Regions from separate parts of the Paenibacillus sp. FSL H7-0442 genome, predicted to be linked through region 3. Evidence: riboswitches for the same ligand, from Rfam matches in the RefSeq annotation. Region 3 holds a riboswitch; each other region holds the start of a gene.

What was found. A riboswitch is a leader RNA that binds a small molecule or an ion and turns the genes downstream of it on or off. The one in region 3 is predicted to bind thiamine pyrophosphate.
Region 1: linked by a shared signal. The riboswitch ahead of tenA (thiaminase II) and the one ahead of MHH57_RS04625 (ECF transporter S component) in region 3 are both predicted to bind thiamine pyrophosphate.
Region 2: linked by a shared signal. The riboswitch ahead of thiC (phosphomethylpyrimidine synthase ThiC) and the one ahead of MHH57_RS04625 (ECF transporter S component) in region 3 are both predicted to bind thiamine pyrophosphate.

The regions. Positions count from the first base shown of each region.
Region 1 covers NZ_CP151963.1:4,406,504-4,414,866, forward strand. Annotated here, with positions in the region: gene MHH57_RS19355 (NAD-dependent malic enzyme) at 1-849, shown strand, start outside; gene MHH57_RS19360 (AEC family transporter) at 923-1,876, shown strand; TPP riboswitch at 2,055-2,157, shown strand; gene tenA (thiaminase II) at 2,294-2,983, shown strand; gene thiM (hydroxyethylthiazole kinase) at 3,058-3,900, shown strand; gene thiD (bifunctional hydroxymethylpyrimidine kinase/phosphomethylpyrimidine kinase) at 3,897-4,727, shown strand; gene thiE (thiamine phosphate synthase) at 4,724-5,410, shown strand; gene MHH57_RS19385 (Rha family transcriptional regulator) at 5,672-5,866, opposite strand; gene MHH57_RS19390 (aspartyl-phosphate phosphatase Spo0E family protein) at 5,931-6,092, opposite strand; gene MHH57_RS19395 (helix-turn-helix transcriptional regulator) at 6,323-7,735, opposite strand; gene MHH57_RS19400 (LacI family DNA-binding transcriptional regulator) at 7,958-8,363, opposite strand, start outside.
Region 2 covers NZ_CP151963.1:828,249-836,611, reverse strand. Annotated here, with positions in the region: gene MHH57_RS03705 (YitT family protein) at 1-574, opposite strand, end outside; gene MHH57_RS03700 (hypothetical protein) at 1,083-1,235, shown strand; gene thiC (phosphomethylpyrimidine synthase ThiC) at 1,358-3,202, opposite strand; TPP riboswitch at 3,390-3,502, opposite strand; gene MHH57_RS03690 (IclR family transcriptional regulator) at 3,658-4,401, opposite strand; gene MHH57_RS03685 (alpha/beta hydrolase) at 4,702-5,739, shown strand; gene MHH57_RS03680 (Fe-Mn family superoxide dismutase) at 5,996-7,375, shown strand; gene MHH57_RS03675 (lipoate--protein ligase family protein) at 7,580-8,363, opposite strand, start outside.
Region 3 covers NZ_CP151963.1:1,028,696-1,037,058, reverse strand. Annotated here, with positions in the region: gene MHH57_RS04650 (MetQ/NlpA family ABC transporter substrate-binding protein) at 1-354, opposite strand, end outside; gene MHH57_RS04645 (methionine ABC transporter permease) at 557-1,228, opposite strand; gene MHH57_RS04640 (ATP-binding cassette domain-containing protein) at 1,221-1,946, opposite strand; gene MHH57_RS04635 (energy-coupling factor transporter transmembrane component T) at 2,086-2,877, opposite strand; gene MHH57_RS04630 (ABC transporter ATP-binding protein) at 2,852-4,303, opposite strand; gene MHH57_RS04625 (ECF transporter S component) at 4,303-4,899, opposite strand; TPP riboswitch at 5,149-5,260, opposite strand; gene MHH57_RS04620 (TatD family hydrolase) at 5,303-6,100, opposite strand; gene MHH57_RS04615 (polynucleotide kinase-phosphatase) at 6,121-8,363, opposite strand, start outside.

The DNA of each region.
Region 1 (8,363 bases), 2.4 Mb from region 3:
ACCAAGACTCCGCTGCGTGAGCAAAAGGTACTTGTCTTCGGCCCAGGAGCAGCAGGGATCGGTAACGCTGACCAAATTCGGGGCGCTATGATCGCGGATGGTCTTTTGGAGGAGGATTCATTCAAGTCCTTTTGGGCTTTTGATTACCGCGGGCTGTTAACGGACGATATGGAAGATGTCCTGGATTATCAGAAACCGTATGTACGTAAAAAAGAGGAAGTCAGCTCATGGACGCGGTCGGATGACGGCAAAATACCGCTGCTGGAGGTCATCCGTCAGGTGAAGCCTACCATATTAATCGGAACTTCTGGAGTAGCCGGTGCCTTTTCTGAAGAGATCATCAAAGAGATGGCGAAGCATGTAGAACGCCCGATCATTATGCCCATGTCCAATCCTACAAATCTTGCAGAAGCTATACCTGAGGATCTAATACGGTGGACCGATGGCAAGGCATTAATTGCTACCGGAAGCCCCTTTGACCCCGTCACTTATAACGGTACGAAATTTGAAATTGGACAGGCGAACAATGCCTTTGTGTTCCCGGGACTGGGTCTGGGTGCGATTGTGGTTAAAGCCAAAAGGATTACCCCTGCGATGTTTACAGCCGCAGCAGATGCCGTTGCCAATGGCGTAGATTCGAATAAGCCTGGCGGTGCGTTGCTCCCTCATATCCAAAAATTACGTGATGTTTCGTACGTTGTTGCGGTTGCGGTAGCGAAAGCAGCGATTCAGGATCAGGTAGCTCAGGCACACATTTCAAATGTTGAACAAGCTATACGGGATGCAATGTGGAAACCGGAATATGTCAAGGTCAAAGCAGTGGAAAGCGTAATACATCACCCTCACTAATGCTCCATTTAAGAAAGAGATTGCCTTGTTCAGACAGGCAGAATACGTCAGTTCAAGCAAGGAGAATCAATCTATGAGTGTCGGACATATCTTGTATATTTTGGTGCCGATTTTTTTCGTTATTATTTTAGGGTGGTTAGCGGGGCATTACAAAAGCTTTGATGCCTCTTCCTCCAAAACCCTAAATGCGCTCGTTACCAAATTTGCACTACCTGCGCATCTATTCATCGGTATTACGACAACGGACAGGAAAGCGCTCATCGAGCAATGGCCATTCCTGCTGGCCCTGTTCATTGGCATTGTCGGCTTTTTTACCGTTCTCCTTCTACTGTCCCGCTTTGCGGGGAAGCAGTCGGTCAAGGATGCCGCCATGTTTGCTTTGAACTCGGCACAGCCGACCTTTGCTTTTATGGGCATTCCTGTGCTTGGAGCCATCTACGGTTCCGCTGCTGTCGCCATTCCGATTGCGCTTACCGGGATCGTAGTCAATGCCGTCCTTGACCCGGCGGCTACCATTATAGCTACCGTAGCCAGCAGGAATTCAGGCAAAGAACGGAACGGTCACCTCGGAAGGTTAATCTGGGACTCCATTCTTCATGGATTAAAAGAACCGCTGGCGCTGGTTCCACTGATTGGTGTAATTTTGACCTTGTTCGGCTTCCATTCACCGGATTTGTTGAACAAATCGTTGAATCAAATCGGAGACATTACGTCCGGGGCCGCTTTATTCGCTGTCGGAGTGACCATTGGCGTACGCAACATTAGTTTTAGTGTAAGTGCCTTTGCCATCGCACTGTTAAAAACAATTGTACAGCCTTTATTAATGCTGCTGATCGCCTACCTATGCGGTCTGTCGTCTGCAGATACTGTGAAGGCAGTTCTGCTCGTTTCCTTCCCGGGTTCAGCAGTCGCTGCTATGATCGCCACCCGTTTTGAAAGCCTGGAATCAGAAACAGCCTCCTCCTTTGTCATCAGTGCTGTCATATCGCTCGTTACACTCCCAGTACTGATTTCTCTATTGGTATAAATGCTGATTATTTAGACATTGGAGCCTGCCGCGAATTCCTTCGTGTAGACGGAACTGATCTTCTCCAGCGCCTTTTTCCCTCTCGGAAGCGAACTTCAGCTCTGTCGTTTGGCCCTTGACCAGATAGACATGTTTGACATAGCGTATGAACGTATGTACAGTAATAGTCAAAAGAATAGAAGTCCACTAGGGGAGCCGCTATGGCTGAGACAAGAACGTATCTTGGACCCTTTGAACCTGATCTAGTTCGTACTAGCGTAGGAAAGTGGAGCCTTCGTATATAAGGTTTCAAGCGTTTTTTGCGTATTGGGCCTATTGTTGAAGCCGCTCCATTTTTCTGGGGCGGCTTTTTAGCGTTGTTCCGGAATTATATTCTTACAGGACTTCTTGCTCTTCAATTTTATGGAGGTGGCGAAATTGAGTTTTACACAAGAACTCCGTCGGCAGGCGGACGGCATTTTTCAAGCGATTTTTGAGCATCCCTTTGTGAGAGGTATTGCTGAAGGAAGTTTGACAAGGGGACAGCTGATTCACTATGTAAAACAGGACTTTGAATATTTGAACGCCTACATGCGGATATACGGCATCGCAATCTCCAAATGCACGAATCGGGAGGACATGGATGTATTTAATGAACAAATCTCTTTTATTCTCCACAGCGAGGTTCATCCGCATCAAAATTTCTGTGCTGTCGCAGGGGTGACCTATGAAGAATTGCAGGGATATCCGCTCGCTCCGTCGGCTCATCACTATATCCGGCACATGCTGACGGTTGCGCATGAGGGCAACCTGGGCGAGATCTTGGCTGTGCTGCTGCCATGTATGTGGACGTATGCCGAGATTGGCCGCAGGCTGCTAGATGAAGTAAAGCCGGATAAGTCCCATCCGTTCTATGAATGGATTGGCTTTTATGGAGACCAGCTTGATGATACAACACTCAAGTTCCGAGAACGTGTAGATGCTTGGGCGGAAGGGGCAACGGCTGCTGAGCGGGAGCGGATGATTGAGCATTTTATACTGAGCTGCCAGCTGGAATATAAGTTCTGGGACATGGCTTATAAGCAGGAAGAATGGCCGGTCCAGATGCAGGCAGCGGTCTTGGAATAGTCAGCCTGTCAATTCGATGAGTGAAGTACGGTTAATGTCCTGTTAAACCACCAACTATAGAGAGGATAATCATGATGAGTACATGGGAAAAAAGTTATTCGGATCTCCTAACGAAGGTACAAAATAGCAAACCCCTCGTTCACAATATCACCAATGTGGTAGTCACCAACTTTACCGCCAACGGCCTGTATGCATTGGGTGCCTCCCCAGTGATGGCCTATGCACCCGAGGAAGTAGCAGACATGGCAAAAATAGCGGGAGCCGTCGTATTAAACATCGGTACGCTGAACCGCGAACTGGTGGATGCCATGATCATTGCTGGACAATCAGCAAATGCACACGGTGTTCCAGTCCTGCTAGATCCGGTCGGTGCGGGAGCAACAAGCTTTAGAACCGAGTCTGCACTGCGAATCCTGAATGAAGTCAAAATCTCCTTGGTACGAGGCAACGCGGCCGAAGTCGCGCATCTTGTTGGAGAAGCGCGTGAGATTAAAGGCGTAGATGCTGGTGACAGTGCTGACAGCGGCCATGTCGATCTGGCAATTCGGGCTGCTCGAGTGCTCAATACAATGGTTGTCATCACTGGAAAAGAAGACGTCATCACCGATGGGGCCGAAGCACGAATGATAAGCGGCGGAGACGTACTGCTCACGAAGGTAACCGGAGCAGGCTGCCTGCTGACCTCTGTGTTAGGTGCCTTTGCAGCTGTTGAACCCAACCTGCTGCTCGCAGGTACAGCAGGCTTGGCATTTTACAGTGCAGCAGCTTCCCGAGCCGCAGCACGTACCGCAGAGCTAGGGCCAGGCAGCTTCCAGATTGCCTTTCTCGACGAGCTCGCCAAACTACATACTGGTTCGCTAGAGGGGCATGTCACGATCCGTGAAGCTGGAACAACTACAGCAGGTGGTGCGCGATGACAGACACTCGTGTACCCAGAGCACTGACGATTGCCGGCTCAGACAGTGGCGGCGGGGCCGGAATTCAAGCCGATCTCAAAACCTTTCAAGAGCTTGGCGTATACGGCATGTCAGCTATTACGGCCATTACTGTACAGAACACCTTAGGGGTCCACGGCGTATATCCGCTGCCACAGGAAGCAACAGCGGAACAGATCGAAGCTGTAGGATTAGACCTTGGAGTGGATGCCCTGAAGACTGGCATGCTGTTTAATGCGGGTATCATCCGTCTTGTGAGTGAGCAGATCCGAAAGTTCGGCTGGAAAAAGGTCGTCGTCGATCCCGTGATGATTGCGAAGGGGGGCGCTGAACTGCTGCAATTGGAAGCGGTGCAGGCTTTGAAGGACGAACTGCTCCCCTTGGCCCTGGTCGTTACACCGAATATCCCGGAGGCGGAAGCCCTGACAGGGATCAGCATCCGTACGATGGAGGATCGCCGCGAGGCTGCAAGACATATTAGCAGTATGGGATCAGAATTCGTTGTGATCAAGGGTGGCCACGCTGACGAGAGCGAGAGCAGCGAACAGATTGTTGACCTGCTCTTTGACGGAACCGCCTTTACAGAGCTGAGCGGCAAGCGAGTACGGACTGTCCATACACACGGAACTGGGTGCACCTTCTCGGCAGCGATTACCGCGGAATTAGGGAAAGGGATGTCTGTACCGGAGGCTATCTCGAATGGCAAAGCCTTCATCCAGGCGGCGATTGAGGAATCTTTGCAGCTTGGACAGGGACATGGGCCCACCAATCATTGGGCCTTCCGTCGTCGTCAGGAGATGCTTCTATGAGCGGCAGAATGTTGTCAGAGGTGGTGCGCCGCCAGCTACAGATGTACCTGGTGCTTGGAAGCGTGAATTGCCTAGCGGAACCAGGCTGGGTCGTGCAGGAGGCTCTGGCTGGCGGGGCAACCATGGTCCAATTTCGGGAAAAAGGCCATGGCGCATTAACGGGTATCCCTATGTTCGAACTTGCGCGCCAGCTACAGGAACTGTGCCGCCACGATGGTGTCCCCTTCATCATCAATGACGATGTGGAGCTGGCTCTTGAAATCGATGCTGACGGTGTTCACATCGGTCAGGACGATGAATCTGCCGAAACCGTCCGCGAGCGAATCGGAAATCGAATTCTAGGCGTCTCTGCCCATACCATTGAGGAAGCACGTCGAGCCATTCTGCAAGGTGCTGATTATCTCGGCGTCGGGCCAATCTATCCCACCCTCTCGAAGGATGATGCCCATGCTGTACATGGGCCAGCAATTTTATATGAGATGCGTAAAGCGGGAATTGATGTGCCAATTGTTGGGATCGGAGGTATTACAGTCGACCGTGTTGAGGAAGTCGCACGTGCAGGTGCAGATGGTGTAGCGGTGATTTCAGCCGTGACACAGACAAAGCAGGTTAGAGGTACGGTCAAGGAATTAAAGAAAAAGGTAGTGCTAGGCATCAAAAATCGAGGGATGTATGGATCATAGCAAATTGTTTCGATTGACTAAATAATTTCTCGTTTCATACCCAGCAGAAGACGATATGATTAATCAGATCGTCTTCTTAGGTTGTCGAGACTTTATATAAGACCAGTATTATAACCGATACGATCGTAGAACTGATTATGTTTATGATCTTATTCGGAATTATCCTATTTTTATTTATCTCAAAAGAAACACGATGGCATAAGTCGCTTTTAATTAATACTTATGTTCAGACAGAGTCGTTTCAAAAATAGAAATAATACATTATTCTTCAATTCCGAGCAATTCGGATACTTGTTTTCTGTATCTTGTAGCCTTGCGTGTCCCATGAATGAGATTTGACAATCTGGAAGCTGGAATATGATATGTACTACAAAAAGTTTTCTGATCCATTCTTTTCTCGAGCAGTTTTTGCTTGATCTCCCATCCAAAAGGGGTTACAGAATTTCGATGATTCAACATCACTACCTCCAAGTTTTAGTTTTTGGAATCATGTATTACGCAACATGTAATACACCAGAGCTTAATGATTCGATCTGCATGTTTGGTAATGATTCAACAGGTAATCCAACCTTTTAGATTGCTCAATTACTTTGGGGTGTGTTAAAAATCCATACTTTTTCTGGACTTGGTACAGTTTCCTCCTAGCTCTCTCGACACGAAGTAAAGTCACACCTTGGTTCATCAGTATGATCCCCTCCTCTATGTCACATTTTAGAATAAAAAGACGTTTTTTGGTTTTTCGGATGATGCGCCTAACAAAAAGAGAATATCACAAAAGTTTTCATAAATAAGGGCGTCCCTAAAATATGCAAAAAACCTCCGTTTCCACTAATAAAGTGGAGCAGAGGCTCTAGTTTCTATTAATAATATTTACATACAGGATTTTAATCCTACATGAATAAAAGGATACTACTACCAATAATAAAACGATCTTTCTCTTTGCCCTTCGCTCACTAAACTTTCGTACTTCATATGAGCCTTAACATCTGCAAACGCTTTAAACTTCTCAAATAGTCTTATGCACCTAATGAAAAAAGCTTCTTTATTAATGGTTAATGATTTAGATAAAACGTCTAGCAAGTATTTAAAGCCATGCGAGTAGCTACCTCTATTCAAGTAATATTTAGCAAGTTCATATTTAAAAAGCGTTATGTGTTCTGGTACGACTTGATGTGTGTACATATCAGTAGATGCTGGATCAAAAGAATTAAACTCCACTTCAAAACGTGAGAGTACATCATCAACATCTATTGCATATCGGTTAGCCGCTATTATAATGTTCAACAGCTTTGAGAGCTTTTCATCTTCGTTAGTAATTGATGTGGCTACAATATATTCAACATAATCTGGAAGCACACTGGTATCCCCAGACAGAAGTTTATTTACAAAGATATTACCTACTGCCCAATGCTCGAACAAGTTGATCCAGTGTCGGGTTTCCTCGTCCGTCTCAATCACCCAATCTAAATTTGCGTAGGCGTATGTAAACTGTAAAGCTTGCTGATAATTGCCTTGGGCTTCACAGACACTAGCACACAGTAAATCAGCATAGGTAATGTAAACAAATATGGGACGACTTAGCCTCATATAAGACTCCTCACTCTTTTGCTTCTTCTGCCGTTGTTTCATAGAATAATAAATTTCCGCTTTATGTCTCATTTTTTGAGCTGTTTCATAAAGCATATCCCACTCGTGTAATGAACGATACACATTCGCTAGATCCTTCAACGCATCAAGTTGATCTATTTCATCCAGACGTTCGACAAAGGGCTCAAATCGAGTAGCCGCCTTGAGATTTCGGATCTGATCGTTCCCTACCTGAATCGTAAACAGACGATACTGACAGATAGCCAAGCGTTCAGAGTGCTGGTACTTCTCGCCTTCCGCAATCCCCTCATAGAGTAACAAAGCAGCATTACGCTGACCTTGTGCGAATAACTTTTCTGCCGCATCGAATAGCTTCGGGGAATAAAGGAGGTTGTCCATGATATGGGCCACTACAAGCTGGATCGCATGTAACTTGTCCAGTTCCGCACAGCGAAATAACAACGGCTCAATTCGCCGCCAATCTGGGGAACGCTCAATGATATAATTATCTATGTATAGTTCGTAAAAAAAACCTTCCGGTAATCCCATGGCTAGCGTGATTCGATCCAACTGATGTATAGCAACAGGACGATGCTTAGTAATCCAATTATTAAGTGTTCTTTGATGAACACCTGAATGTTCGGAAAATTGCGCCAAAGTCAAATTGTTTTGTTTTAAAAAATTCTCAAACTTATCTAAGATCGTAGGTGTATGTCCCAAGTCATAACCACCTTTCATATAAAAATACCAAATTTTTATAATCTCATCTCAAATTATTGTCCAAATTTTAACATACGTCAATGAGCATTAGTCAATATCCACATTATTAGTACCCCTTAAAAAGGTGAAAATACCACATTAATTCATATATTCATTAGCATTTAAATATTTGTAACAATGGATGGGTGAACACCTCCATCATTTTCATTGAGAAGCTTTGATACACAACCCTTTCAGAATTCAGGTGGTCGCTCGCTCTACTAATTTGAATTCCAGATGATGTATCGTTTCTTCCAGCCCTTCGAGGGCATTTCGAATCATAATGAACGCATTCTCAGCTTGCTTGTCTATCGGGTAATGAATCGTAGTTAAATCAAGCAAATGCGAGATTTCGGTGTTATCAAAGCCTACTACTGCAAAATCACTCGGGACAGAAACACCTAGCCTACGCGCTTCAGTCAAAAGACCTGCTGCCAAATAATCGGTAGAACAGGCGAAGGCGTCCGGCCTGTCTGTTGGTGCTCGTTCTGCCCACCAATGAGCTATTTGTTCACCAGCTTCTATTGAATTTAAATCATAAAAATGCGGGAAGGCCTCAGCGTCCAAATCATATTTTTCGCAAAAGTCATGATAAGCTCGAATGCGT
Region 2 (8,363 bases), 200 kb from region 3:
GGTTCAGTCCTTCGATCATGAAGTCCATCACCTTCGTACCAACGTACAAAATAACAATAGTTAGCATCAATTTTTCCGGGCCAATAATAAAATAGGAAGAGAATGCGACAATCAAATCAAAAAACAGCAGGCCATAACTGATATTCCAATCCAGATACTTGTTGGCAATCCGAGCTAAAATGACCGTTCCCGCCGTTGTGCCACCTACCCGTACGATTAAGCCAATGCCGACCCCCACCAAAACTCCGGCAAAAACGGCATTAATCGTCGGCTCATGCGAATCAATCCGCCAGTTGACTGTTAAATGTAAAAACAGCGAGTTAAAAGCGACCGCAATGATAGTGTACAAGGTCGTTCTCTTGTCTAAAAATTTATATCCGACAATCAGCAGCAAGCCATTAATCACCAGATTAGCGATCGAGGGAGACCACTGAAACAGGTAGTACAGGATGATTGTGACCCCTGTAACACCTCCCTCACCAAACTCATTCGGGATCACAAACAGATTAACAGCTAGCGCGAAAAAAAACGCACCCAGAATAATAAATGCGATGTCTGCAATACATTTTTTCATATATGCTCTAATCCTCTCTCTAACATTTCAAAGGATGAATCGCCAGATCGATTGGCTGACTCTTGTTGTCAAAATACGCTGACAACCAGTTCATGGTATCTACTACCAAACATAAAGTCAATACAACTTTGACACTTTAATTCGCCACCAGACTGCCTCAATCCTGACTTGAGGAGTCCGCAAAACCCTCCTTTTACAAGGTTATTCGACAAAAAAACACAATCCCGACTACTAAACTAAGAAAACGGGCCTCAAGCCCTTGTTTTAGACCTAGGCACATTTTCCCCTAAAACGACCATCCTCCTAATCGGCATTTTGAACACACATGACCATCTTCCTGTTTTATGTCAAAAGCGTTTTACTTTGAAAAAATGTGGGTATAATGATTGAAACATAACCAAGCAACCTACATAGCATTGCGACATCAAGTACATACAAATAGTCCTATACAGACGTCCTAAGCAACTCAATCTGAATTTGACAATATGGAATTGGAGGAATGATCTACATGAATACAATGAACTTAACCGTCCACACCCTGATGCCCTTTCACCACCAATACCAACGTGCCAACGCGGTGAGTATGCAGAAGAAAGAAGATAGCTCGGAGAAGAAGCTCAGCTTTCAGGACATTTTGAATGAAAAAATGGGTAAAAAATAAGGCGCCGTTTATCCGGTTGCATGACTCGCTTTACATAAGCCAAAAAGCCGTAGTTTCCTACATCGACTGTAGAGAACCACGGCTTTTTTTGATTCATGCGTTCCTAAACTCACACATTCGTTTTACTGACCGCCATCCCGATACTGCTCTGCCTTCTCACGCATCCCAGCGGCCACTGCTTCTTCGGTGTTCAGCCCCTTATCCGCTGCATAGGCGCGAATGTCCTGCGTGATGCGCATACTACAAAATTTTGGGCCGCACATCGAGCAAAAATGTGCTTCCTTGGCTCCCTCTGCTGGTAGCGTTTCATCATGGTAGGACAAGGCCCGCTCGGGATCAAGCGACAGATTGAACTGATCCCGCCAGCGGAACTCAAAGCGTGCCTTGGACAAAGCATCATCCCGCTGCTGCGCCCGTGGATGGCCCTTCGCCAGATCGGCAGCATGTGCCGCAATTTTGTAGGTAATGACACCCTCACGGACATCATCCTTATTCGGAAGACCCAAATGCTCCTTAGGCGTAACATAGCACAGCATGGACGTCCCGAACCAACCGATCATCGCCGCCCCGATGGCTGAGGTAATATGATCATATCCGGGGGCAATATCCGTCGTGAGCGGTCCCAAGGTATAGAAAGGAGCTTCCTTACAAATCTCCATTTGTAAATCCACATTCTCTTTGATTTTATGCATAGGGACATGTCCCGGCCCCTCAATCATGACCTGAACATCATGCTTCCATGCGATTTGCGTTAGCTCGCCCAACGTTTCCAGCTCTGCAAACTGTGCTTCATCATTCGCATCATAGATACTACCTGGACGTAGACCATCCCCGAGAGAAAAGGCCACATCATAGGCTTTCATAATTTCGCAGATTTCTTCAAAATGTGTATACAAAAAATTCTCCTGATGGTGCGCAAGGCACCAGGCTGCCATGATCGACCCGCCACGGGACACAATTCCCGTCATTCTATTCGCCGTCATCGGTATATACCGCAGCAATACACCCGCATGAATTGTAAAATAGTCCACTCCCTGCTCCGCCTGCTCGATCAGCGTATCGCGATACAACTCCCACGTCAGCGCTTCTGCTTCGCCGTTCACCTTTTCAAGTGCCTGATACAGCGGCACAGTTCCAATCGGTACAGGAGAATTCCGAATGATCCATTCACGTGTGGTATGGATATTACGGCCTGTGGATAGGTCCATAACTGTATCCGAGCCCCAACGCACAGCCCAGGTCATTTTCTCCACTTCCTCCTCAATCGAGGAGGTAACCGCAGAATTACCAATGTTCGCATTGATCTTCACGTGAAAATGACGCCCAATGACCATCGGCTCACTTTCCGGGTGATTGATATTCGAAGGCAAAATGGCTCGTCCAGCCGCCAATTCCTGCCGTACAAACTCAGGCTCCACCCCTTCGCGGATCGCCGCAAATTCCATTTCGGGCGTAATGATCCCTTGCCGTGCATAATGCATTTGCGTCACTGTACGACCTTGCGAAGCACGAAGCGGACGGTTGGTCACGCCGGGAAATTCAACTGTCTCCCGTTTGGAGCCAGGTTTCAGTCCATTATCCTCCGGTTTGACGGCGCGTCCCTCGTAAGCCTCCACATCGCCCCGTTCCAGTGCCCAAGCTCGCCGTAATGGAGGCAGGCCCTGACGGATATCGACCTGATAGGCTTCGTCAGTCATGGGACCGCTCGTATCGTACACACGCAATGGCTCATGATGCTCCGTGCCCTGCGGCGTATGTGTAGGATGAAGAGCAATTTCCCGCTCTGGGACGGCAATGTCCGGCCGCGAGCCTTGAATATATACCTTACGGCTCCCTGGAAAGGGCGTTACCCCACTGGCTTGCTCCCCGTTTGTCTTCTCTACCCCAACTTCCCTTGTTCCTGCCAACCTTACTTCTGCTGATTTAAATTCTGTTCCTTTTGTTCCTTCTACTTCTGTCGGCTTCATTGTCCATTCCTCCTGTTTCGATGAAATGACACACCGATCCGGAACCATTCCCAGGGTGGCGCTGATCTATGCAAAAAAGCCGGTTCCCGAGGGAACCGGCTAATCTAACGAGGCAGCTATCCAGACCGTGCACATGTGGAATAATCCTATTCCAATGCGTCACCGTAGACAGCAGCTGCGTATACATTTCAATGGCCGATTACTTCCCTACGCTGGTATGATCCAGATCAGGTGCAAAGGGTCCGGAATCTTACACGATTCCATCTCAGCCCGGCATTACAGGCTCCCCCAGTAACTGCGATACTTCTATTCACATGAGGCGGACATAACAGACATCCCGCCATCCTTATCAGACTACTTCAAATTTATGGCTTTGGCAACCCTTCTAGGTTTCATTTAGCAAGAAGACGCTCCTCATCAAATCACTTTGCTTGCTTCAACTGCATTCATTCTTGTTACGGAAGCATAAGCCCCATTTCCTTCGCCGCTTCGATCAAAATCGGAGCAAAGTCATGTAGCGTCTCGGGTGCAAGCCGACTGACCGGACCGGATACAGATAAAGCCGCAGTGACCTGTCCCTTCCGGTTCACAATTGGTGCTGCCACAGCAGCGGCCCCTGGCTCCCGTTCTTCATAGCTGGTCGCATAGCCCTTCTCGCGAATGTCCTGCAGCTGGGCTTTATAGACCTCCGCGTCTACCGAGGGCGGCCATTCATTCCCGCTTAGCAGGGCTTCCAGCTCCTGCGGCGGCATAAAGGCAGCCAGCACCTTACTGGAGGCTCCTACAGCCAGCGGCATACGCGCACCCACAGGCGCAACCCTGCGGATCGCCTGATTGCTCTGCACGGCTTGTATGCGAATACGCATGCTGCCGTCCCGTAAGTACAAGCTGACCGTTTCGCCCAGACGGTCACGCAGTCCTTCCATTGCAGGCTGTAACAACACCGCCGGCTCGTCACTTTGGGACAAATGTGTGGATAGCTCCCAAATGCGGAAGCCAAGTCGATATTTTTCCGTTTCGGCATTCCGAACGACAAAGCCCCGATCCTCCAACGTAGTCAGCAGCCGATGAACCGTGCTTTTATGTAGACCAATTTTGGAGGCAATCTCCGTTAGGCCAAGATCCGAATCTGCGGTAAAACACAGCAATATATCAAGTGCACGCTCTACAGCGCGAACGGTTAATTTACGGTCTTCCATTCGTGAACCGCTCCTCTTGTATCCATATTCGTTTCACACTATGAAACATGGTTACATAAATTATATAGAATAGTCGCGGCTACTGTAAACCGATGTTTTTGTGACAACCATATTACAGAACGAGAACAAACATCGACAATTCTTTGCATCATTTTTACTTTTCCGGTTCAGGCGTTGACTTTGGATAACCCCCATCATACGATAATAGGTATCTATACGGATATACACTATCATTTTCAAGTGGAATTATACCTAAATTCTATTGAAACGAAGATCAATTTTATATAAGGAGGCTCTTACATGATTTCTACATCCCAGCGCAACTCTCAGCTACAGACCGCTGTTCAGGAGCCGTCCACCCCACTCTTTAATCCCCGTCTGCTGCGGTTCAAGCACGTTGTGATTGCTCTGCTGCTGTCGGTCGTTTTTTTTCTGTTGTTTTGTTTTATTGCCTTGCATGCTTACATCGCATGGGTACTTACGAATCCTACCGTCGCGCCGCTGTACTCTAATCCGATGCAGGCCAAAAACATGCCTTATGAGGAAGTCAGCTTCCCTGCCAAGGATGGTAGCCGCATGGTACAAGGCTGGTATATCCCGGCGGATCAATCGCGGAAAACGATTATTTTCAGCCATGGTTATGGAGCTAACCGCGAAGAAAGCTGGATTCCCATGTATGATCTGGCGCATTATGCCCACAGTTTGAACTTTAATGTGGTCATGTTCGATTATGGATTCGCGTCACAAAACAGCAAATCAGTCGCAACCGGAGGCAAAGCGGAATCCCAGCAGCTTCTCGGAGCGATCCAGCTTGCGAAGCAACGCGGCTCGTCGGAGATTATCGTATGGGGCTTCTCCATGGGGGCAGGAACCGCTCTTCAGGCGGGCTTGCAAACCAAGGATGTGGACGCAATGATTTTGGACAGCACTTTCCTGTTGGAGCCGGATACGCTGTACCATAACATTCACAATCAAATTAACCTGCCAAGACATCCGTCTTTGGAAATTCTGGAGTTGCTGTTTCCAGTCTTGAACGGCACCAGCTTGCATCAGATTCCATATCAGGAGGTTAAAAAGGAAAACTATCCGTTCCCGATCATGTTTGTGCATGGTACACAGGATGAAAAGGCTCCTTATCCTATTGCGGAAAAGCTCGCTGCCAATCAAACCAACCCACTTTCCAGTGTATGGATTGTCAAAAACGGAATACATGAGCTTATTTTCAGAGAGCATCCCCGTGAATATCTACGGCGGGTATCGACGTTTCTAAGCAGTGTACAGGAGCTGGAGGACAAGAAAACGATCGCTGATGCCCACAAACAAACGACTACAAAGTAAAGAATTATTTTTCAAAAAAACTGTATTTAATTCTTCACCTTGAAGAAGCCTGCCTACGGACACTAACCCGTGCCGTAGCTGGGCTTCTTTTTCGTTTACCATGGTATTCTTGTTCTACGTAACAGATGTGACCAAATTAAGCGAGTTCATAGACATATTCCCGATAGGACAGCGAATATACTGGGTACGTATGCATCCAGGGCAGATCTGCCAGATCCGCCGGATAGCCATAGTGGGATACGGGAGGTATAAAACGATGCTGAGTACTTATGGGTCTTTCCTGCCCTTACGTGTGCTGGAGGAAATTCGGCATTGGAAGCAGCAGGAAAGTTGGCATGTGGAAGTGATTAAATCCGCTACCGAGGAACTGGAGCCTACTTATGTACGGCTGCTGGATGATTGGCGGACTGTATTCGAACAGACGGAACGCACCGCCATAGAGTTGCTTGAAGAGCAACGGAGCGCACTTGATCCGGCAGATCAAGCGTGGCATCAGGAATGGAAACAGCTGTCGGCTGCCCCACAAGCACATACACACGAATTCACTGAACCTCCAAAACAGTCAAGGGGATTAGACGCATCATCATCTGTAAAGATGCCATCGTCAGAGTCAGCATTAAACGCTCAGCCTGACTCACAAGAATTAAATCGTCGATTGGACGATTTGCTACAAACCGCAAACCGCCAGTCACAGGAGTATGTACGGCAGCTCGGTCTGCTGAGCGAGCACAGTCATGCATTGCGTCAGCAGCCAAAATCCGCTGGAGTTGTATTACACGCGGCACATGAAAGCCAATATTTCCTGATCTCGACAACCCCCTTTCAAGAACCTGGCTCCATCGCAAGGGCTGCTGGGTTGTATCATGTAGCGACAGAGGGTGAGAATTACCCAGAGGAAGCGTTTCGAGAACGTCAGGCAGGCATAAGGGGAGAAGGCACATGGACGACTAAAGGCGTCAAATCCAGCCAGGCTCAACCTTCGGCAACGGAAAAAACCTCAATCGGCCGGTCGGTTCCTATTGGAGGACATCGACTCCCACCGCTCCCTTACCCCTATAATGCGCTTGAACCGTATATTGATGAAAAAACGATGCGCATTCACCATGACAAGCATCATTTGAGCTATGTGAATGACCTGAATAAAGCGGAAAAGAAGCTGGAAGAAGCCCGAAAAACAGGTAATTTTGATCTCGTAAAACATTGGGAACGCGAACTGGCATTCAACGGCGCAGGCCATTATCTGCATACTCTTTTTTGGACGATCATGAGTCCTCAAGGCGGTGGAAACCCAAGCGGACCGCTGGCTGAACAGATTAAAAAAGATTTTGGCAGCTACGATGCATTCAAAAAACAATTCAGTTCGGCAGCCGAAAAGGTCGAGGGTGGCGGCTGGGCGATCCTGGTATGGAGTCCGCGCGCGGGACGGCTTGAAATTTTGCAGGCCGAAAAGCACCAGAATCTGACTCAATGGGAGTCCATTCCGCTGCTGGCGATAGATGTGTGGGAACACGCATATTACTTAAAGCATCAAAACGAGCGCAACAAATACATTGAGGATTGGTGGCATGTCGTTAACTGGCCTGAAGTGGAAGCACGCTACGATCAAGCCTCCAAGCTGAGATGGCAACCCTTCTAGAGGTTGTTCAAAAAGTCGTCTTTCCATAACGAAGCTATTCAAGAAGCGGATTCGACGTCGAATCTTGAATTCAGCCGGGCCTTCCGTTGCTCACGTAGATCTGTCTACGCTCCGCTACTCAGTCCCTAGCTTCATCCAACTTTCTCGGTCCTGAAAAGCCGACTTTTTGAACACGCACTAATAGGCTTCTAAGCTAAAGACAAACTACACCTGCAAATCGTATCGCTCTCTGAGCGCTGCCATTTGTTCGGTCCATCCTTCCGGTTGTACCAGCCAGCTATCGGCAGGTGAAATGGCTGTCTGGCTCTCGACGACACGGCGCAAAGATGCCGTGTACGCCTCAACAGACGGCACTCCAGCCAGCTCTGCCAGGCTACCCATCGTTGCTGGATTCACCCGGGGGTAATCCTGCTGCTGCACGCCTGTCGACGTATCTCCGGCTGCCTCTGTATAGAATTGCTGTACCGCCTGTGCACGCTCTGCACCGCTGCCCTCAATCATCACGAAGGCTGTGATGATATACGCCTTGGCTTGACGTCGCTGTGCAATGCCGCAAAACTTGCGGCCCCGGACGCTGACATCGTAATCCCCGGGACAGAAGGACCCGGGGATTTCTCCGGTCTGCGCCTCGCCAGACCACGGAACCAGCGCATCGGCAATTAGCCCTGCCATGAGCCGAAAATCTTCATGCAGGCTGATGGCCCGCTGTGGATTCGGCAGGATCAAGGACAGGTTCAGCACCCCCCTGTCCAGCATGACGGCTGCTCCACCTGAGGGGCGTACGCATACCGAAGTTCCCGCGTTGCGCACTCGCTCCATCGCTTGTGGGGCGTAAGAGAGCCTGCGGTCCCGGTGACCGATCACAAGCGCTGACGGATGCCGCCAAAGATGCAAAATGGGTGCAGCTCCTTTCCCTACTTGCCGACAGGCCAGCTCCTCCCAAGCCAGCGGAGACAAAACGTCCTCCTGAGTGTCCGCAAGTGGTGCT
Region 3 (8,363 bases):
ATCAGACTTGTTGCTTTCATTATATTGTTGCATAAAAGGAGCATGCTGAAAGAAGTTAGCATCCACTTCATGGCTTGCCAATGCGTTGTTCGGTTGGATATTGTCTGAAAGCACGACGATTTCCAGATTGACTCCGTCCTGTTTAAGCAGCGGCTTCACGATATCCAGCACATCTGTCATCGGTGGGATGAGCGTCGCTATTTTCAGGGTCACTTCTTTTTGGGAAGTCGCTTCTTTAGACTGTGTTTCTTGTGTAGCCTGCTTTTGACCACCGCATCCGGCAACCAGTAGCATAACGACAGCAAATAGTGTAAGTAATTTCAAGTTCGTTTTCATGTTGTTTTTCCGACTCATTCGATGTGGAACCTCCAAAATTAGTTGTGATCGGGAAGATAAAAATGAGTTACAGCATAGCCGCTTCGCGTGCAGATTGTTCTTCCGATCGCTGACGCTTCTCCAGAACAATTCTGCCCGCTCCGCTTTGGAGGCACTGTAAAGTCATTTTTATTTCCCATAGTGGGCGGTGCAAGTGTTAATGAAGAGATTCATAAACCATTTACCGCTTGTCGATCCGGCGGGATATGGTGCTTCCAGTGAACTGGATCGTTTGTACGAAAATAATCATGACGACGATGGTGAACGCCATCAAGCCTGTTTCAAAACGCTGGTAACCGTAGCGGATGGCAAAATCGCCTACCCCGCCACCGCCCACAATGCCCATCACCGTGGAGTAGGAGATGAAGCTAATGGTGGACGTGGTCAAACCCAGTACAAGCCCAGAACGAGCTTCCACGTACAGAAATTTGAAGATAAGCTGAAGAGTGGATGCCCCCATAGAAGTAGCGGCTTCAATTACACCCTTCGGCACCTCAAGCAATGATTGCTCCACCAGCCTCGAATAATAGGCGATGGCCACCACTGACAAGGGAACCGTAGCAGCCATCGTACCCAGCGCCGTCCCTACGACCAGACGTGTAAATGGAATCATAAACACGACGAGCAGCAAAAACGGGAACGAGCGAATGACATTGACCACACTGTTCAATAGGGTGAACAGCAGTCGATTTTCATATTTTTGCCCTTTGCCGCACAAATACAAAATCGTTCCTGCCGGAAGCCCTAACAGTACAGCTGCTGCGATAGAAATCCCCACCATAATAAACGTCTCTCCGATGGCTTTCCATATCTCAGACTGATATTGCGCAATGATGTTCAGCATTTCATTCATCAGCTTCACCTGCTTTCGCTGTTGAACCTACCGCAGCGTCAGCTACACGTTGCGTGGAAAGCAGCTGTCCATCCCGCATTTCTGATACATGGGTACAAATGTTGCGTACCACGTCCATATCGTGCGTTACAATTACAATGGTAACTCCCAGTTCACGGTTGATCTCCCGTAACACGCCCAGAATATCCGCGGTCGTCTGCGGATCAAGCGCCGAGGTCGGCTCATCACACAGCAGCACCGCAGGTCGATTCGCCAGCGCTCTGGCTATCGCTACACGTTGCTTTTGGCCTCCGCTCAATTGTGCCGGATACTGTTCTGCTCTATCAGCTAAACCGACGAATTGCAGGCATTCGCGCACACGTTCTGCTCTCTCTTTTTTCGCGACACCTGCCAGCTCCAACGGCATTGCTACATTTCCACTGACCGTCCGATTGTGAACAAGATGATAATGCTGAAAAATCATCCCTATGGATCGCCGCGCTTCACGGAGACGTTTTTCCGGCATGCGAGTCAGATCTTCCCCGTTCACAACCACATTTCCCTCATCCGGCCTTTCCAATACATTCATCAACCGGAGCAAGGTAGACTTACCGGCACCGCTGGCACCTATAATACCGTGGATTTCCCCCTCCTCCACTTGAAGGGACACGGATTGAACCGCATGAAATTGGCCGCTTGAGGTGGTATAATGCTTGTTTACCTGATGCAGCGTAATCATGAAACCTGGCCTCCTGATGATCCATTTCTCAGGGAAAATGTAATAAGCCCGCCAGCCCAGGCGGGTCTGTACGAGCCGTCAATTCCCATTGCATTAATATACCACAGAGCAGAAAACGGGCAAAGCCTTTTGACAACAATTAACGTACATCCCACACCCCTACATAAGGAAAGCAAATCCCAAGTCCCCAAGCCAGCGTAAGCATGACGACAAAATAGAATATGAATACAATATCTATAGCCGAATAGCCGATCGCATAATAATACGTTCGCTTGGTTTCATTGGTAAAACCCTTGGCTTCCATAGCAATAGCAATGCGCTGGGCACGCCGAATACTTTGAGCGAGTAGCGGAATCGCATACCTGCGAAGCGTGGCATACATATTCCATTTGGACACATGCTGATGTAAACCTCGAATACGGTGGGCTTGTCTCAATGCCTGGAATTCCTCCACCATCATAGGCATCAACCGCATGGCTGCCAAAAAGCTGTATGCATACTTCGGAGGGAGCTTCCATTGCTGCATCAGTGAATAAAAAAGGTCCACTGGACGAGTCGTTAAACCAAACAACAAACCTACCGCAGCCATACTCAGCGCACGAAAGCCCAGATGCATGCCTCGGTAAAAGCTTTCCTGCGTCACATGGATCAAACCCCATGTCCACCAGGTCGTCACCCCTTTGCCGAACATCATCATACCCGTTGAAGTTGAAATAAACACCAATATAAAGGGAGACCCGTATAGCAGCAGCCTCTTCCATGGATGGCCTGACCAGACAAGCAGCAACAGCATAGCACACGCAACATTAAACATGACATTCGGATCATGAATGACTATAACGACCACAAACAGGATGGAAAACATCACGAGCTTTAGGCCCGGATTCACGCGATGCAGCCATGTTTTATGATGGGGAAAGGACAGGTTCATACTGTAGTTCCCCTTTCTGAATCCGCCATGTATCGGTACAATATCGACGGACAATTTCCGGGTCATGGGTGACCATCACAATGGCCGTGCCTGCCGCTCTCAGCTGCTCCAACATATCCAGCATGACAAAGGTATTACGCGCATCCTGCCCAAAGGTCGGTTCATCGAGCAGCAGCACTTCCGGCTCACGAATCATAGCCGTAGCAATACTCAACCGCCTTTTTTGGCCTAACGAAAGCTGATACGGATGCCGCTCGTCCAGCCGCTCCAGTCCGAACTGTACGAGCATCCGATCGACCCGTTCCCGGCACTGTTCAACGGTATACAAGCTCTTGGGTAACGAATACTCTAGTTCCTTTCGTACGGTATGCGCTACAAATTGCAGCTCGGGATTTTGAAACGCGAACCCGATACGCTCTGCCAGTTGTTCTGTACTGCCTGCCTCAATTCCGCGCACGCTATAACGTCCCTGTGTGCGAAGTAAGCGCATCATGGAGAGCAGTAGCGAGCTTTTGCCAGCCCCGTTTTCACCAACCACGCCAATCCAGTCGCCAGGCTTCACCTGCGCATGCTCCACATAAATCACTGAACTTAAACCGCGGAGGCCGCTAAAATGTTCCAGCTCCAGCACATCAGTCCCCGCACCATTCTGTTGCGTCACTGCTTCACTCCAACGTGGCGAAGACGCTTCATTCCATACTCCCGGATACCACACGCCGTACTCGGACAATGCCTGCCGGTGCACATGAAATACTTCTTGGGCCCTTCCATCTGCAATGATCTCCCCTTGAGCAGAAAGCACCACAATCCGATCCACATCATGGACAATTTCATTAATTTTATGCTCCACAATCACCAGTGTCTGGTCTACCGAAATGTTGCGAATGGTATCCCACACCTGTGTAGTGCCTTCCTCGTCCAACAAAGCCGTGGGCTCATCCAGAAAAAGCACTTCTGGCTCCATAGCCAGCACAGACGCAATCGCCAGCCGCTGCTTCATTCCCTGTGACATGCTGCCAATGGGCATATGTATATCATCCGTCGATAGACCCACCTGTATCAGCAGCTCGCGAATACGGGATCGCATCTGCTCCCGGGGAACCTGATTATTTTCCAACACAAAAGCCAGTTCCTCATCTGCATATGACATACAGAACTGCGTATCAGGATCTTGAAATACAATACCTGAGACACTTGGGATTACAGCAGCATCGCATTTCATAGGCACTTCTATCGTGCGTGGAATCAGACCGCTTAACACTTGGAGCAGTGTTGATTTACCGCATCCACTCGGTCCCAGTAGCAGCAGCTTTTCCCCCTTGCGGACAGACAAAGACATATTGTGAAAAAGCAGCTCTTGCTCACCGGGGAATTTCAACCGTAGCCGGGTGATCGAAGCCACCACATCTTCGGTTGCCCGGCTCATCAATCCAGCCCCTTATAATCTTGTTCCGTTGCAGGCCTCAAACTTCGCGTGACTCCGGTTACCTCCAATGCCTTAGCCAGATAGAACGCGAATACCCCGGCAATCACAATACTGCCAATCATCCGAAATCCAATATACAAAACATAGTTCCAAGTCGATAGCTGATCAATATACCCGTAGCTGAAGTCTAAAATCAGAGAAGTGACAGCCGCCCCAGCCGCAGCTAGCGAAGCAACCCACAGGTTTGCGTTCCGATACAGAAAAGCCGCAAAAAACAGCTCCGCTCCCAAGCCTTGCAGCAGGCCATAGTACAAGGTGGACATACCCCATTCGCTTCCCAAAAAAGCACTGACCGTTGCCGCTGCCACCTCTGCCAAAATCGCAACACCCGGCTTGCGAATGATGAGATAAGCAAACGTACCTGCCATAAACCACATGCCATACATCAGTTGCTCGGCGTGTAGACCCAATGGTTTCATCAAATCATAGGCAGGTCCCCATATTTTGTAGATCAACCCGAACACAACAGCGATCACAATCGTGACCAAAATATCCGTCAGTTTCAACCCTTTGGACGCTCTTACAGCAGTATTCATTATTGCGTGCTCCCCTTTTTCCTTATAGTTGGCCTCTTGGCCATGAAAAAAAGCTTGTCTGGAGCTGAATCTCCAGGCAAGCTTTATGCGCAGTAAAAGGTGAAGCACCATACAAAACATCATTCGTCGATATGCCTTATATAACCAGTAGTCTAAACTACTACACTGATACCCAGCCAAGTCAGGATCAAGGTAAAATGCTAGGACATACATTGAATCTATCGACAACCGCAAAAAAAAGCGGCATTCCTGTATAGTGTTCTTGGTTTCTCTACGCTGGCATTACCCAGATCAGATTTCACGGTCAGTGGCAAGGGCCACCCTCTCAGCCTGACTTTCTCAAGCTCCCGACAATGCTTTTTAATTCACTATAATATATACCACATCTATGGCTTTGACAATCCTATAATCCGAAGAAACGTTTAGCCGTTTCCGTCGTCGCGATTTCGATCTCCATCATGCTTCGACCTGTACATTCGGCTATCGTAGCAGCAATGTGAGCGAGATACATGGGCTCATTACGCCCTTCTTTAGGCTTCACAGGCAAATTACGCGGGGTCAAAAATGGAGCATCCGTTTCAATCATCAGACGGTCCAAGGGAATATCTCTGACCAGTTCACGCAGATGCTTCCCCCGCCGTTCGTCGCAAATCCAGCCGGTGATTCCGATATACAGTCCCATTTCTACATACGTACGCAATTCCTGTTCCGTGCCGGTAAAACAATGCACTACCGCTTTATCGACAAGCCCTTGATACTCCCGAAGCATAGCGACAAAGTCCTCATGTGCATCTCGTTCATGCAGAAATAACGGCATTTTCAGCTCACCCGCCAGTTGGATTTGCTCGCCAAACCATCGGCGCTGCACATCACGTGGCGAAAAATCACGGTTATAGTCCAATCCGCATTCCCCTATGGATACGACCTGCGGCTGACCCGCCAACTGGCGGAGCTGCTGAATCGTGTCTGCACTGCAGTCTTTGGCATCATGGGGATGCACGCCAGCTGTCGCATACAGCTTGCCCGGATAACGCGCTGCATACTGAGAAGCTTCCCGACTGCTGCGGACACTGGTCCCGGTAATAATCAGCGGTGAAATCCCTACAGCCGCGGCTCTCTCTACCACCTGTTCCCGATCTGCATGAAACGAACGATGCATCAAGTTCACACCAATATCAATTAACGGTGTACCCCTTTCCATCTCAATCCCTCCCTCGCAAACTACAATCTTGGATCAATCGGCTCTGATTCCAGAGATAGTGCGGCAAGGACGCATTCATGAATACGATCTACCGTATCCTTGCGGACAAAACGTTCCACGCCTTCCATACCAAGCGCTCCTTCCATCAGGGCATGACGCTCCTTTTTGTTCGTTCGACGCTGCTTCAGACGCTTTAAATTCTCAGGGGCAAGATAATCCATACCGTAAATGATGTGCAAATACTTCCGGCCTCTCACCTTGATTGCAGGCTGAATCATCTTGTCCCGATTTTTCATCAAAAAGCGTTCCGGCTTGATCACAATCCCCTCATGACCATCCTCTGTCATCTCGTTCCACCAACGAATGACCTCTTCCTCGCTTGCTTCGTCCGTGATCACGCGATACTCTGTCTCCATAAACAGGGAAGACAGCCCAGCCAGCTCCCGGTTTTGCTCCATATGCCAAATATGAGAATGGTCGAAAAAAGTCTTTCCGCTGTGTGCCAGCGTATGAAACGGTGCGATACGAATCTCATCCAGACCGTCCACATCCCAGCAATATTTTTGAAAAGCCTCTTGAAACGTCACGGCATTCGCGTACTTCTGTTCCATTTCCTCCAACCAGTCTCCAACCTCTCGGCCCGCAACCTTCGCCTGCTTCAGCTTGTCTACCAGCTTACTGCGATCCAGCAGAGCTGCTTCACCCACATGCGCATACTGTGCAGCAATCAATTCCCGAGCCTTGAGATTCCACGGTACAATTTCCGCATCCAGCAACACAAAATCCGTCTGGTTCCGTTCAAAATATCCGGCAGTCCGTAGATCCACATTCAGCTTTTCCAGCACTTGCTTCCCAAGGCTTTGTTCAAAGAAAGCTCTCCCGCTCCGACTGTAGATCGTGCCCAATGTCGGGTAGCCTACATACTCGACAGCGGCCTGTTCGTTTTTGAATAATAGCAAAATAGCCCGGCTACCCATATGTTTTTTCTCAGCCACCATCGTTTGTACCCCTTGCCCGCGATAATAAGCCAGCGCTTCACGCGGATGCTCCAGATAACCTTCCTCTGCAGACACCGCTGGAGCAGGACTCATGGTCGGTGGAATATACACCAGTTCCTCTATCGGTACTGTCACATGTGACACGGCATCTATAGCGGTTTTGACCGATTCTCCTTGAACGCGCACTTCGCCATACGATTCCGTCAGTACACTGTAACCAGCGATGAGCTTGCGTAAATTCGGCGGGGAAAACCGTTTTCTCTGCCACCGGACAAGTGGGCTATCGGGATCATTCGCATAATTCTCATGTGCCGGAACGCTGACAAATTCCTTTTCCGGAAAACGATAAGCGGTCAGCATACCGCCAAATACCACACCCTGATCAATATTCACCGTCTGATTCACAAGGGTAGGCTGCGGTCTAGGATCATGTCCCCATACTACTATTTCTCCCGATTCATGGTCTACGAACCAATCTTTGCGGATTGGTTTTCCGTCTGCATCCTGTCCTTCCGTATCTCCATAACGGCAATAATCAGAAATACGTGCCGACTGTTTGCCGATAAAATGATCCTTAATCCCCGCATGAGCCACGACCACGTGTCGCAATCCATTCCTGCCAAAAATAAGATGTGAGGGTGCATGTAGCAGAAAATCCCTTAACTCGCTTCTAAGCTGTTCCGCCGCTGCCTTGCCCGCTTTTTGTTCATACTGGGCCAGTTCCTCTGCAAATCGTTCATCCCCATGACTGAGAGTCACCTTTCTTCCATCAAGGTAACGGCCGATTTTCCAGCCATGATTGCTGTCAATCATATACGCTAGTCCAGCATCCACGTGCTTTTTCCAGAACTGCACCGCTTGTAACGATTTGGGGCCACGGCTCATCACATCCCCGACAGATACCAGTCTTCTGCCATCTGGATGATGGTATAGTCCTTCCGTATCTTCCGTATATCCTAGCCGCTCTATCACTTCCAGCATCTCACGGTAGCACCCATGGATATCACCAATGATGTCAATACCTGAGCCAATCTCATGAAACAGTGGCTGCGCACGGCGAACAAAATTCATTTCTTCTATATCCTTAAGGATATAGCAAGCGTTAAAGCCTTCCTCACGGATCCCACGCAGGTTCCGCTTTAACAGCTGTGCCTGCTGCTTGACCCGTTGGCGGCCACGCGGATGCTCCCTGCCTAAATCACGTTCCAGCAGCACAGCTTCGGATACATCCAGTACCAAAGCCATTACAGGAACATGCGCCTTGG